Regions from separate parts of the Pseudarthrobacter sp. rb genome, predicted to be linked through region 2. Evidence: predicted binding sites of a transcription regulator. Region 2 holds the regulator's gene; the other holds the start of a gene.
The links. Region 2 encodes HrcA, which represses chaperone genes, less so after heat shock. Its sites were predicted from a motif close to TTNGCACTCGNNNNNNNCGAGTGCNAA; they were not measured.

Region 1 (5,887 bases), on a different contig from region 2:
TGAGAACCAGGGCGGCGATGGAGGCCGCGTTACGGAGGGCTGCACGGGTGACCTTGACGGGGTCGATGACGCCGGCGCCGATCAGGTCCTCGTACTCGCCGGACTTGGCGTTGAACCCGTTGTTGGTCTCGAGGTCTGCAACCTTGGAGGTGACGACGTAGCCGTCGAAACCAGCGTTCTGGGCGATCCAGCGCAGCGGCTGCACCAGTGCGCGGCGGACGATGCCCACAGCAGCGGCGGCGTCGCCTTCGAGGGCCTTGACGGAAGCGTCCTCATCCAGTGCCTTGAGGGCGTGGATCAGGGCGGAGCCGCCGCCGGCAACGATGCCTTCTTCGAGGGCAGCGCGGGTGGAGGACACAGCGTCCTCGATGCGGTGCTTCTTTTCCTTGAGCTCAACCTCGGTGGCAGCGCCGACCTTGATGACTCCGATGCCGCCGGCAAGCTTGGCCAGGCGTTCCTGGAGCTTTTCGCGGTCCCAGTCGGAATCGGTGCGGGTCAGCTCGGCGCGCAGCTGCGCAACGCGTGCAGCGACGTCCTCGGCAGAACCGGCGCCGTCCACGATGGTGGTGTTGTCCTTGGTGACGGTGATGCGGCGGGCGGTACCCAGCACCTCCAGGCCCACGGAGTCCAGGCTGAGGCCCAGTTCCGGGGAGACAACCTGCGCACCGGTGAGGGTGGCGATGTCCTGCAGCATGGCCTTGCGGCGGTCGCCGAAGCCGGGAGCCTTGACTGCTACGACGTTCAGGGTGCCGCGGATGCGGTTGACGATCAGCGTGGACAGGGCCTCGCCCTCAACGTCCTCGGCGATGATGAACAGCGGCTTGGAGCTCTGCAGTGCCTTCTCGAGCAGCGGCAGGAATTCCTGGATCGAGGAGATCTTGCCCTGGTTGATCAGGATGAGCGCGTCCTCGAGGACTGCTTCCTGGCGCTCCGCGTCGGTGACGAAGTACGGGGACAGGTAGCCCTTGTCGAACTGCATGCCCTCGGTGAGGACCAGTTCGGTCTGGGTGGTGGAGGACTCTTCGATGGTGATGACGCCATCCTTGCCCACCTTGCCGAAGGCCTCGGCGAGCAGCTCGCCGATTTCGTCGCTCTGCGCCGAAATCGCCGCAACGTTGGCCACCTGGGTGCCCTCGACCGGGCGGGCGTTTTCCAGCAGGCGGGCAGCCACGGCCTCAACCGCGACCTCGATGCCACGCTTGATCTGGCCGGGGGCAGCGCCGGCTGCAACGTTGCGCAGGCCTTCCTTGACCAGGGCCTGTGCCAGGACCGTGGCGGTGGTGGTGCCGTCGCCGGCAACGTCGTTGGTCTTGGTGGCTACTTCCTTGGCCAGCTGGGCGCCAAGGTTCTCGTAGGGATCGTCCAGTTCCACTTCGCGGGCGATGGTGACGCCGTCGTTCGTGATGGTGGGGGCACCCCACTTCTTGTCCAGGACGACGTTGCGGCCGCGGGGGCCGAGCGTCACCTTGACGGTGTTCGCGAGCTTATCGATGCCGGCCTCAAGGGACCGGCGGGCAGCGTCGTTAAACGCAAGCTGCTTTGCCATGGTTTTGTCCTTTCAAAGACAGAAACCCCGCACTGCCGGCCAGCGTGAGCATGGCCGGCAGCACGGGGATCCGGAAGAATTACTTGACGACGATTGCCAGGACGTCGCGGGCGGACAGCACGAGGTACTCGGTGCCGCCGGTCTTGACTTCGGTTCCGCCGTACTTGGAGTAGATGACGACGTCGCCAACTGCTACGTCAACGGGAACGCGGTTGCCATCTTCGAAGCGGCCGGGGCCTACTGCGACAACTTCGCCTTCCTGCGGCTTCTCCTGTGCGGAGTCCGGGATGACCAGGCCGGAAGCCGTGGTCTGCTCGGCTTCGAGCGGGCGAACAACAATACGATCCTCAAGAGGCTTAATAGAGACCGACACTCGGACCTCTCCTTTTCGTCAGCAAATTCGTGGACTGGAAAGCTTTCCGCCGTAGCTGGCAAACCGTCGTCGCGGTGCCGGCAGCAGCCTGGCTGGCAGCTCTTCATGTGTTAGCACCCTCCTAGGGAGAGTGCTAATGAAGACTCTATGTAAGGGTTAGCACTCGGTCAAGGTGAGTGCCAACGTTTCGTCATGGGCGTACAGCCTGGAGTGGACGACGGCGGGTAACCGGGGACCGAAAGGACGCTCTGTCGCTACCGGCCCAGGTCGTCGAAGTCCACGTCCTCGCCGCCCTCCGTGTCGCCGCCGCCCTGCTTCCGTCCCCGGAAGAGCACCCAGCCGGACACCGCTGCGGCGAGCAGCGCGGCAACGAGGAAGAAGATGCTCCCAGCCCGCGCGCCGTCGTACAGCCCGCGGATGTCCCGGGCCTCCTGGGTGTTGTCCTGGACGTCGTTGCCGCCCACGGAGTAGACGGTGGCGTTGAACGTATCCAGCAGGAAGATGAACACCAGCAACGCGATGGAGACCACGGCCACGACGGCGGCCGCGATCAGCACAGGACGGGCGAACCTGGCCGGATGGCGGTCGCCGGACTCGTGGTCGCCGGTCTCGCGGGGGGCTGCGCTCTCATCCATGGATTCAACACTATCCGCATCCCGGCCACGCGCTCCTCCACTAGGCTGGAACCCATGGCTCACGCTCCCCAGGACCAGATTGCACAGGACCAGATCGCACCATTGCTGACCCCCGAAGGCTGGGAGTTGCTGGCGTCCCTGGGCCCCTACCGGGACGAGGACTCGTTCGAGCTGAACTCCGCGCTCCGGAAAGCCGGGCACCCGCCCGCGCTCGTGTCCGCCGTCCTGACCCAGTCACGGCTGCGCACCAAGGCAGAGGGGAAATTCGGGGAGTTCGCCCGGCAGATGCTGTTCACCCAGGCGGGCCTGGAGCAGGCCACGCGCCTCAACGTCGCCGCCCACCACGCCCAGCGGTTCGCTGCCGCGGGGATCAGCCGCGTGGCGGACCTGGGGTGCGGCCTCGGCGCCGATTCCCTGGCGCTGGCCTCCCTGGACATCAACGTCACGGCCGTCGAAATGGACGAGACCACCGCGGCGTGCGCCACGGTGAACCTCATCCCGTTCCCCAACGCCACGGTGGTGCACGCCGATGCGGAATCGGTTCCGCTGGACGGGATGGACGGCGTCTGGCTGGACCCCGCCCGGCGGGTCACCTCCACCTCCGGCACCAAGCGGATCTGGGACCCTGAGGCATTCTCCCCGCCGTTGTCCTTTGTGGAATCACTGGCTGCCCAGGGCAAGGCCGTGGGAGTGAAAATGGGCCCGGGCATGCCGCACGAATCCGTGCCTGCGGGCTGTGAGGCGCAGTGGGTATCGGTGGCCGGGGACGTCACGGAGGTGACCCTGTGGTTCAACGCCGTGCGCAGGCCCGGGGTCCGGCGCGCTGCCCTGGTCCTGGGGCCGCAGTCTCCGGCGGAACTGACCAGTGCCGAGGACTTCGGCGCCGGCCCGTCAGCGCCGGTGGGCCCGGTGGAGGGATACCTGTACGAACCCGACGGCGCCGTGATCCGCGCGGGACTGGTGGCAGACGTGGCACTGCAGCTCGGCGGGCACCTGGTGGACGAACACATCGCCTACATCTGCGCTCCCGAACTCCTGGCCACCCCGTTCGCGCGGGCCTACAAGGTCCTGCAGGTCATGCCCTACAACGTGAAGGCGCTCAAGGCCTGGGTGAAGCAGGAGGGCATCACCGTGCTGGACATCAAGAAGCGCGGCACCGCGGTCACCCCCGAAGAGCTGCGGAAGCAGCTGCTGCACGGCGGAAAGAACGCCAGGAAGGGCGGCAAAACGGCCACCTTGGTCCTGACGCGCCTCGGTGAGGACCGGGTGGCCATCGTGGTGGAACCCGCCTAGCTTCACCTACTGGGCGCGCATGAACTCCTCGGCCGCCCGCACCTGGTCAGGGGTGGGCCGGACGCCTGTGTACAGGACAAACTGCTCCAGTGCCTGGATGGTGGCCACCTCGGCCCCCGTGATCACCGGCTTGCCGGCGGCACGGGCGGCCCGGATGAGCGGCGTTTCGGCAGGCAGCGCCACCACGTCGAAAACCAGGCGGGCCGCCTCGATGGCCTCCACCGGGAAAGCCACGGTGTCCGCTTCCGTCCCGCCGGCCATCCCCAGCGGGGTGACGTTGATGATCAGGTCAGCCGTCCCGCCGTCGATCGCTGCACGCCATTGGAAGCCGTACTGGTCCGCGAGCGCGCGCCCCGCGGCCTCGTTCCGGGCCAGGACGGTGACGTCCGTGAATCCGGCGTCCCGGAGGGCGGCAACCGTGGCCTTGGCCATGCCGCCGGCGCCCTGCACCAGCACCGAATAGTCCGTGGGGACTGCATTGGTGGCGAGGAGTTGCTCGATCGCGGTGTAGTCGGTGTTGTACGCCTTGAGGTGCCCGTCCGTGTTCACGATGGTGTTCACCGAGTCGATGGCCTTGGCGGAAGGGTCCATCTCGTCCACCAGGGCGATGACGTCTTCCTTGTACGGCATGGAGATGGCGCAGCCACGGATGCCCAGCCCGCGGACGCCGGCGATGGCCTGTTCGAGGTTGGTGGGCGCGAAGGCCTTGTAGATCCAGTTCAGGTCCAGCTGTCCGTAAAGGTGGTTGTGGAACCGGGTCCCGTTGTTGCTGGGACGGGCCGAGAGCGAGATGCAGAGGGTCATGTCTTTATTCAGAATGGGCACCAGACCATTAAACGCGTTCCAGCCGGCGTGGGCGTCCAGGGACTTAGGGGCAGCCGGTTCCCGCGGGGAAAGGCCCGACGGCGGCGGGCAGCTTCCCCGGAGCGGGCGCCTTCCCTGCCAGCACGGCGGCCAGCGCGTCGAAGGCGGCGTCGGTGCGGCCATAGAGTGCCACCTTCACCGGCGCACTGGACCCCTGGAGCGGCCACGGAGCGTCGAGGGACACGGCGATGTCCCCACCGGCCGGTTTTCCACCAAACCCGATGAGGTTGACCAGCGGCCCTGATCCTACGGTGAGCCCGGCGCGCGCTGCGGCGGCTTCGAAGCGCTCCCGGTCCCCCGGTCCCCCGCCGGCCACCCGCACGGAACCGGGCACCAGGGGTCCGCTGCAGGGACCGGATACAACGGTGACGGCCGACGCCGAGACCTGGGCGGACAGGGCTGCCCCGCTTCCGGCCGGTGCACCTGCGCCCGCTGTTCCGGCAGGCGGGGTGGTCCGGGCATGCCAGATCATCATGGTGGCCACGCGCTGCGCTGCCTCATCCAGGCGTGCGGCGGGAAGTGTGCCGGCAGCCAGGGCCTGGACGATGGCGGCGTGCGCCTGCTCCACGTCCGAAGGCATCAGCAGCAGGTCGGCACCGGCGGCCAGTGCCTTCACTGCAGCCGCGCCGGACGGGTACTGCTTGTCAACGGCACCCATGTTGAGGGCGTCGGTTACGGCCACGCCCTTGAAGCCCAGGCCCCTGAGCGCCGCGTAGCTCGGCGCCGAGAGCGACGCCGGCACACCAGGTTCCAGCGCGGGTACGGCAATGTGCCCGGTCATGACAATAGGGAGGCCCGCGGCGACGGCAGCTTCGAAGGGTTTCCAGTCCCGGCCCCTGAGCACGTCGATGCCTGCCGGCTGGACGGGGAGGCTGAGGTGGGAATCCGCCGTCACCGAGCCGTGCCCGGGAAAGTGCTTGACGGTGGGGAGCACGCCGGCGTCCAGCATGCCTTGGGAGAAGGCGGCGCCCTGGGCCGCCGCCGCGGCAGGGTCGCCGGACATGGAACGCGCCCCGATGGTGGGGTCTGTAGGACCGACGGTCACATCCGCGTCCGGGGCGAAGTCGAGGTCGAAGCCCAGCGGCACCAACTCACTTGCCAGGCCCTTGCCGGCCGTGCGCGTCAGGTTCAGGTTGCCGGCGGCCCCGTAGCTCATGGGAGCGGGCCACTCGGTGA
Region 2 (5,887 bases):
TACGGCGGTGACATCTCACGAAAGCGCAAGCTGCTGGAGAAGCAAAAAGAAGGCAAGAAGCGCATGAAAATGGTGGGAACGGTGGAGGTTCCGCAGGAAGCGTTCATCGCCGCCCTCACCACCGACGAATCAAAGGACAAGGCCAAGAAGAAGTGACCACCGCGCAGGCGGGGACCCGCTGATGCCCAGCGTCCTTCCCCTCGGCGACCCGGCGCCGTCGGACGGTCTGCTGCCTCCACAGGCAGCGGACGGTGCGGCGGCCCGGGCCTTTGGCCTGTACGTCCACATCCCGTTCTGCGCCGTGCGCTGCGGGTACTGCGACTTCAACACCTACACCGCCACGGAACTGGGCGGCGGCGCCTCACAGGATGCTTACGCCCAAACCGCCGTGTCGGAAGTGTCCCTGGCCGGCACCGTGATGGCACGTTCCGGGCTGCCGCAGCGCAAGCTCAGCACGGTCTTTTTCGGGGGCGGCACGCCCACCCTGCTGCCGGCAGATGACCTCGCACTGATCCTTCGCGCAGCCATCGACCAGTGGGGCATCGAGGACGGCGCCGAGGTCACCACCGAAGCCAACCCCGATTCGGTCACCCCCGAATCCCTCGCCGTCCTCAAGGAGGCGGGCTTCACCAGGGTCTCCTTCGGCATGCAGTCCGCCGTCCCGCACGTGCTCAAGGTCCTGGACCGCACCCACACGCCCAGCAGGGTTCCGCAGGTGGTGCAGTGGGCGCGGGAGGCCGGACTGGACGTCAGCCTGGACCTGATTTACGGCACACCGGGGGAGTCGCTGGACGACTGGCGCCACTCCCTGGAAACTGCCCTCTCCTACCAGCCGGACCACATCAGCGCCTACGCCCTGATTGTCGAGGACGGGACCAAGCTGGCCGCCCAGATGCGCCGCGGCGAGGTGCCGGGAATTGACGACGACGACCACGCCGACAAGTACGAACTCGCCGACCAGCTCATCACCGAAGCCGGACTCGGCTGGTATGAGGTCAGCAACTGGGCGCGAAGCCCGGAGCACGCGTGCCGCCACAACCTGGCCTACTGGCGTGGCGACGACTGGTGGGGCATCGGCCCCGGCGCACATTCGCACGTGGGCGGGGTGCGCTGGTGGAACGTGAAGCACCCGTCCGCCTATGCGAACCGTCTGGCCCAGGGGCATTCGCCTGCGGCGGGCAGGGAGACCCTGGATGCCGGGACCAGAAACCTGGAGCGGGTAATGCTGGAGGCGCGCCTGCAGTCAGGGCTTGAAGTCTCCACTCTTGGCTCTGCCGGCCGGCACGAAGTGGCCGGCCTGATCGCTGACGGCCTGGTGGAGCCCGTCGCTGCTTTCCAGGGCCGTCTGGTCCTCACGCTCAAGGGCAGGCTCCTGGCGGACGCGGTGGTCCGCCGTATCCTGCCCGACTGACTGGGCGGACGCCCGTCGGATCCGCGCTGCGGGGCCAGTGGCCCCGCAGCTCTGAGCGGCTACTTAATCCAGCGCAGGTTGTACTGGTAGCGGTGCGGCTGGCCCTTGTTGACGTGGATCCCTGCTGCCACGGAGAAGCAGGTGAGCGCCACCCAGATCAGAGTGGCGATGACCGCGAAGATGTTTCCCACATAGGGGATGAACACCAGGATGTTGGCCAGCACGGCGGCGATGGTGGGCGGCAGGCTGAAGTTCAGCGCTTCTTTGGATTCCTGCGCGGTAAATGGCCCGCGGTCACGGAAGATCAGGTAGATCAGCAGCGAGGGGACACACCCCAGGATCCCACCGAAATGCGCGAGCGTGGCCCATTGGCGGTCTTCGCTGGCCGTGAGCGGCAGCGCATTGGCGGGGACGCCATGGTACTCGGAGCGGCCCTGGCCGTCCCTGTGATCACGTGCGTTTTCTGCCACAGTCTGTTCCTTCGGAGGTGCAAGTGGTGCTGACTTCATATATGGGCGCGGTGTGCAGCGGCCTTGGGAAAAGGCGCTGCATTACCAAGAATACTGGCTCCCGGGCCGGTGTCCGGCCTTCAGGGGGCGGTGAGGAAGTCGATGACTTCCTCAACCCGCCCCAGCAGCGACGCTTCCAGGTCCGCGTACGTACGTACGGCGCCCAGTAGTTTTTGCCATCCCAGGCCGATGTCCTCCTTGGTGGCGTGCGGCCAGCCAAAGGCCTTCAGGATTCCGGTCTTCCAGTCCTGTCCGCGGGGCACGGACGGCCATTTGTCAATGCCCAGGACAGCGGGGCGGATCGCCTGCCAGACGTCCACATAGGGGTGGCCGACGATCAGGACATTTCCGGCCGCGCCGGGGGATGCCATGACGGCGTCGGCTATGCGGGACTCCTTGGAGTCAGGGACGAGGTGGTCCACGAGCACGCCGAGGCGACGGCCCGGACCGGGTTTAAAGGCGGCAACTGCGGCGGCGAGGTCGTCAATGCCGTGCAGGGGTTCGACGACGATGCCTTCCACCCGAAGGTCGTCTCCCCAGACCTTTTCCACCAGTTCGGCGTCGTGCTTGCCCTCCACCCAGATGCGGCTTGCCTTGGCGACCTGGGCCCGCTGGCCGGAGACCCGGACGGAGCCTGAGGCTGTCCTGCCGGCGGCGGGGCCGGCGGCTGCCGGCCGGGCGGCGGGAGGCATCAGCCGGATGGGCCGGCCCTCAAGGAGGAAACCGAAGCCGAGCTTGAAGGACCGGGACTTCCCGCGGCGGTCCTCCAGGGCCACGACGTGCATGCCGCCGGACTTTTCCACCCGGGTGACGGCGCCGACCCAGCCTGACTGGACATCCTCGAGCACCATGCCCCGCTCCACCGGAACCTCGGGCAATTCCGCCTTGGCCGGGGCGGAAATGCCGCGGGGCCCCCAGTTTTGGTAATCCATGGATTCGATCCGCCTAGCGCTAGGTCCTCCGCACCGGAATTTCGCCCGGAGCGGTACCAATGCTAACAACGGGCCGAGGCATAATAGACTGTTAGCACTTAGGCATGTCGAGTGCTAACACTGGTGGCACCTGGCGGGGTATGCGCCCCGGACCATGGATGGAGGTGGAGAGTGAGCGAGCCACGCAAACTGGAAGTGCTGCGGGCCATCGTGGAGGACTACGTCCACTCCCGCGAACCGGTCGGGTCAAAGGCCCTGGTCGAGCGGCATCATCTGGGCGTTTCCAGCGCAACCATCCGCAATGACATGGCGGCCCTTGAAGACGAGGGATTGATCACTGCCCCGCATACCAGTGCAGGGCGAATTCCCACAGACAAGGGCTACCGGCTCTTTGTCGACCAGATCTCGGCAGTCAAGCCCCTGTCGGCAGCGGAGCGCCGGGCCATCCAGTCCCTCCTGGAAGGCGCAGACGACCTCGACGACGTCCTGGACCGCACCGTCCGGCTGCTGTCGCAGCTGACCAACCAGGTGGCTGTGGTCCAGTATCCGCACCTCAGCAAGGCACTGGTGCGCCACATCGAGTTCGTGCTCCTGGCCCCCCGCAAGGTGCTGGTGGTGCTGATTGCCAACAGCGGCAAGGTGGAGCAGCGGGTCATCGACGTCGGCCAGGACCTTGGCGACGACGCACTGGCCGCGCTCCGTACCCGCTTCCTTGCCGCGCTGGCCGGAACTCCGCTAAGCCAGCTGGCCAAGGCGCTCCCCGCCGTCGTAGCCGGAACTGCGCACGGCCAGCGCCAGGCCGCGCACGCGCTGGCGCATGGACTGGAGGGCCTGGCACAAAACACCAGGGAGGACCGGATGGTCATGGCCGGAACGGCGAACCTGGCCAGGTCCAACGTGGATTTCCCCCTCAGTATCGGCCCCGTGCTCGAGGCACTGGAGGAGCAGGTGGTGATGCTGCGGCTGCTGAGCGAAATGGCCCAGGACCACCGGGGAGTGGCCGTCAGTATCGGAAGGGAAAACCCTTATGACGGCCTTGCCGAAGCCTCCGTGGTGGCCACCGGCTACGGCCCGGACAGCGCCGCGAAGGTAGGGATCCTCGGCCCAACCAGGATGGACTATCCCACCACCATGGCCGCCGTCAGGGCTGTGGCCCGCTACCTTTCCAGGATTTTGGGGCCCTGACTCTTCGCCGCCGGAGCCTTTTCGGGACCGGACCACAGAGCGGGGCCGCCCACACTGAACGCAGTACAACAAGGAAGAGATACGAACTTTGAGCAGCCACTATGACGTCCTTGGAGTCTCACCCGAAGCTACGGGCGAAGAGATCAAAAAGGCCTACCGCAAACTGGCCCGCACCCTTCACCCGGACGTAAACCCCGGTGCGGACGCTTCAGAACGCTTCAAGGCAGTAACTCACGCCTACGAGGTCCTTTCCGACCCCCAAAAGCGGAGGATCTACGACACCACGGGCAACGAGAACGGCACGGACAACGGCTTCGGCGGTGCCGGTTACGCAGGCCAGGGCTTCGCATTCCAGGACATCTTCGACACCTTCTTCGGCGCCGGGGGCACCTCCGGCCCGGCTTCCCGCGTCCGCCGCGGCCAGGACGCCCTCATCAGCGTCCGGATCGACCTTCGCGACGCCGTGTTCGGCGTGAACAAGAAGCTCGAAGTGGACACTGCCGTGGTCTGCCCCACCTGTGACGGATCCTGCTGCCGGCCCGGCACCCACCCGGAGCGCTGCGACATCTGCGGCGGCAGCGGCCAGGTCCAGCGGGCCGTGCGCTCCATCCTGGGCCAGGTCATGACGGCCGCCCCCTGCGGCACCTGCGAAGGCTTCGGCACGGTCATCAAGGATCCCTGCAACGAGTGCAGCGGCCAGGGCCGTATCCGCAGCCGGCGGTCGCTGACCATCAAGGTTCCCGCCGGTGTGGCCACCGGAACCCGGATCCAGCTCGCCGGGCAGGGCGAAGCCGGACCTGCAGGTGGACCGACCGGTGACCTCTACGTGGAAATCCGCGTCAACAATGACGCCACCTACGTACGGGAAGGCGATGACCTGCACGCCACGCTGCACATCCCCATGACGGCGGCCGCACTGGGCACGGACGTCAGCCTGGAAACGTTCGACGGTACGCAGGACATCGACGTCAAGCCCGGAACTCAGTCCGGCGAGATCATTACCCTGCGTGGCCTGGGTGTCACGCACCTGAGGGGATACGGCCGCGGGGACCTGAAGGTCCACCTCCAGGTGGACACTCCGGCCAAGCTCGACCCGGCACAGGAGGACCTCCTCCGGCAGCTCGCCAAGCTCCGCGGCGAACAGCTCACCGAGGGCAAGCTCGCCGCCAGCGGCGGCATGTTCGCCAAGCTCCGGGACCGGCTCGGTAACCTGTAGCGGTGAGCAACCCCGTCTTCTTCACCTCCGCCGGTTCACTGGCGGGCATGGTGCCCGGCCGGATCTTTGTCCTCGAAGGGGCGGAGGCCCGGCATGCAGTGACCGTCAAACGCCTGTCTCCGGGCGAGCCGGTGGACATTGTCGACGGCGCCGGCGCCCGCATGAGCGGAAAGGTCGTCTCCGCCGCGGCCTCGGGACTTGGAGTGGAGTGCGGCGCACTGGCAATGGAAGACCGGCCGGACGTCCGCTTGGTCCTGGTTCAGGCCCTGGCCAAGGGCGACCGCGACGAACTGGCCATTGAAACCGCCACCGAGCTGGGCATCGATGCCGTCATACCCTGGCAGTCGGAACGGTCCATCGTCCGCTGGAAAGGTGACAGGGCCGCCCGCGCCCATGCCAAGTGGGAGTCCACTGTGGCCGCCGCCGCCAAACAGGCGCGGCGCGCCTGGATCCCCGAGGTCCGGGCCGCCGTCGATACTGCCGGGCTTTCCGCCGCCGTGGAGGGTGCAGACCTGGCCGTCATCCTCCACGAAGATGCCGTGCGTCCGCTGCGCACCGTCCTGGAAGCGTGGCAGGGGAGTGGGCACGAGGGCATCCGGGAAGTCCTGCTGATCGTCGGCCCGGAAGGCGGAAT

Region 1: groES (co-chaperone GroES) is a predicted target of HrcA. The motif match lies at 2,076-2,102, and genes of this name have one in related genera.

Annotation. Positions count from the first base shown of each region.
Region 1 covers NZ_JBWJAR010000004.1:73,682-79,568, forward strand. The annotation lists gene groL (chaperonin GroEL) at 1-1,546, opposite strand, end outside; gene groES (co-chaperone GroES) at 1,626-1,919, opposite strand; gene ACWRN3_RS07110 (hypothetical protein) at 2,174-2,554, opposite strand; gene ACWRN3_RS07115 (THUMP-like domain-containing protein) at 2,609-3,847, shown strand; gene ACWRN3_RS07120 (shikimate 5-dehydrogenase) at 3,854-4,672, opposite strand; gene ACWRN3_RS07125 (glycoside hydrolase family 3 N-terminal domain-containing protein) at 4,716-5,887, opposite strand, start outside.
Region 2 covers NZ_JBWJAR010000002.1:280,095-285,981, reverse strand. The annotation lists gene lepA (translation elongation factor 4) at 1-156, shown strand, start outside; gene hemW (radical SAM family heme chaperone HemW) at 182-1,411, shown strand; gene ACWRN3_RS04030 (DUF4870 domain-containing protein) at 1,471-1,881, opposite strand; gene ACWRN3_RS04025 (DUF3097 domain-containing protein) at 2,001-2,852, opposite strand; gene hrcA (heat-inducible transcriptional repressor HrcA) at 3,024-4,037, shown strand; gene dnaJ (molecular chaperone DnaJ) at 4,126-5,253, shown strand; gene ACWRN3_RS04010 (16S rRNA (uracil(1498)-N(3))-methyltransferase) at 5,256-5,887, shown strand, end outside.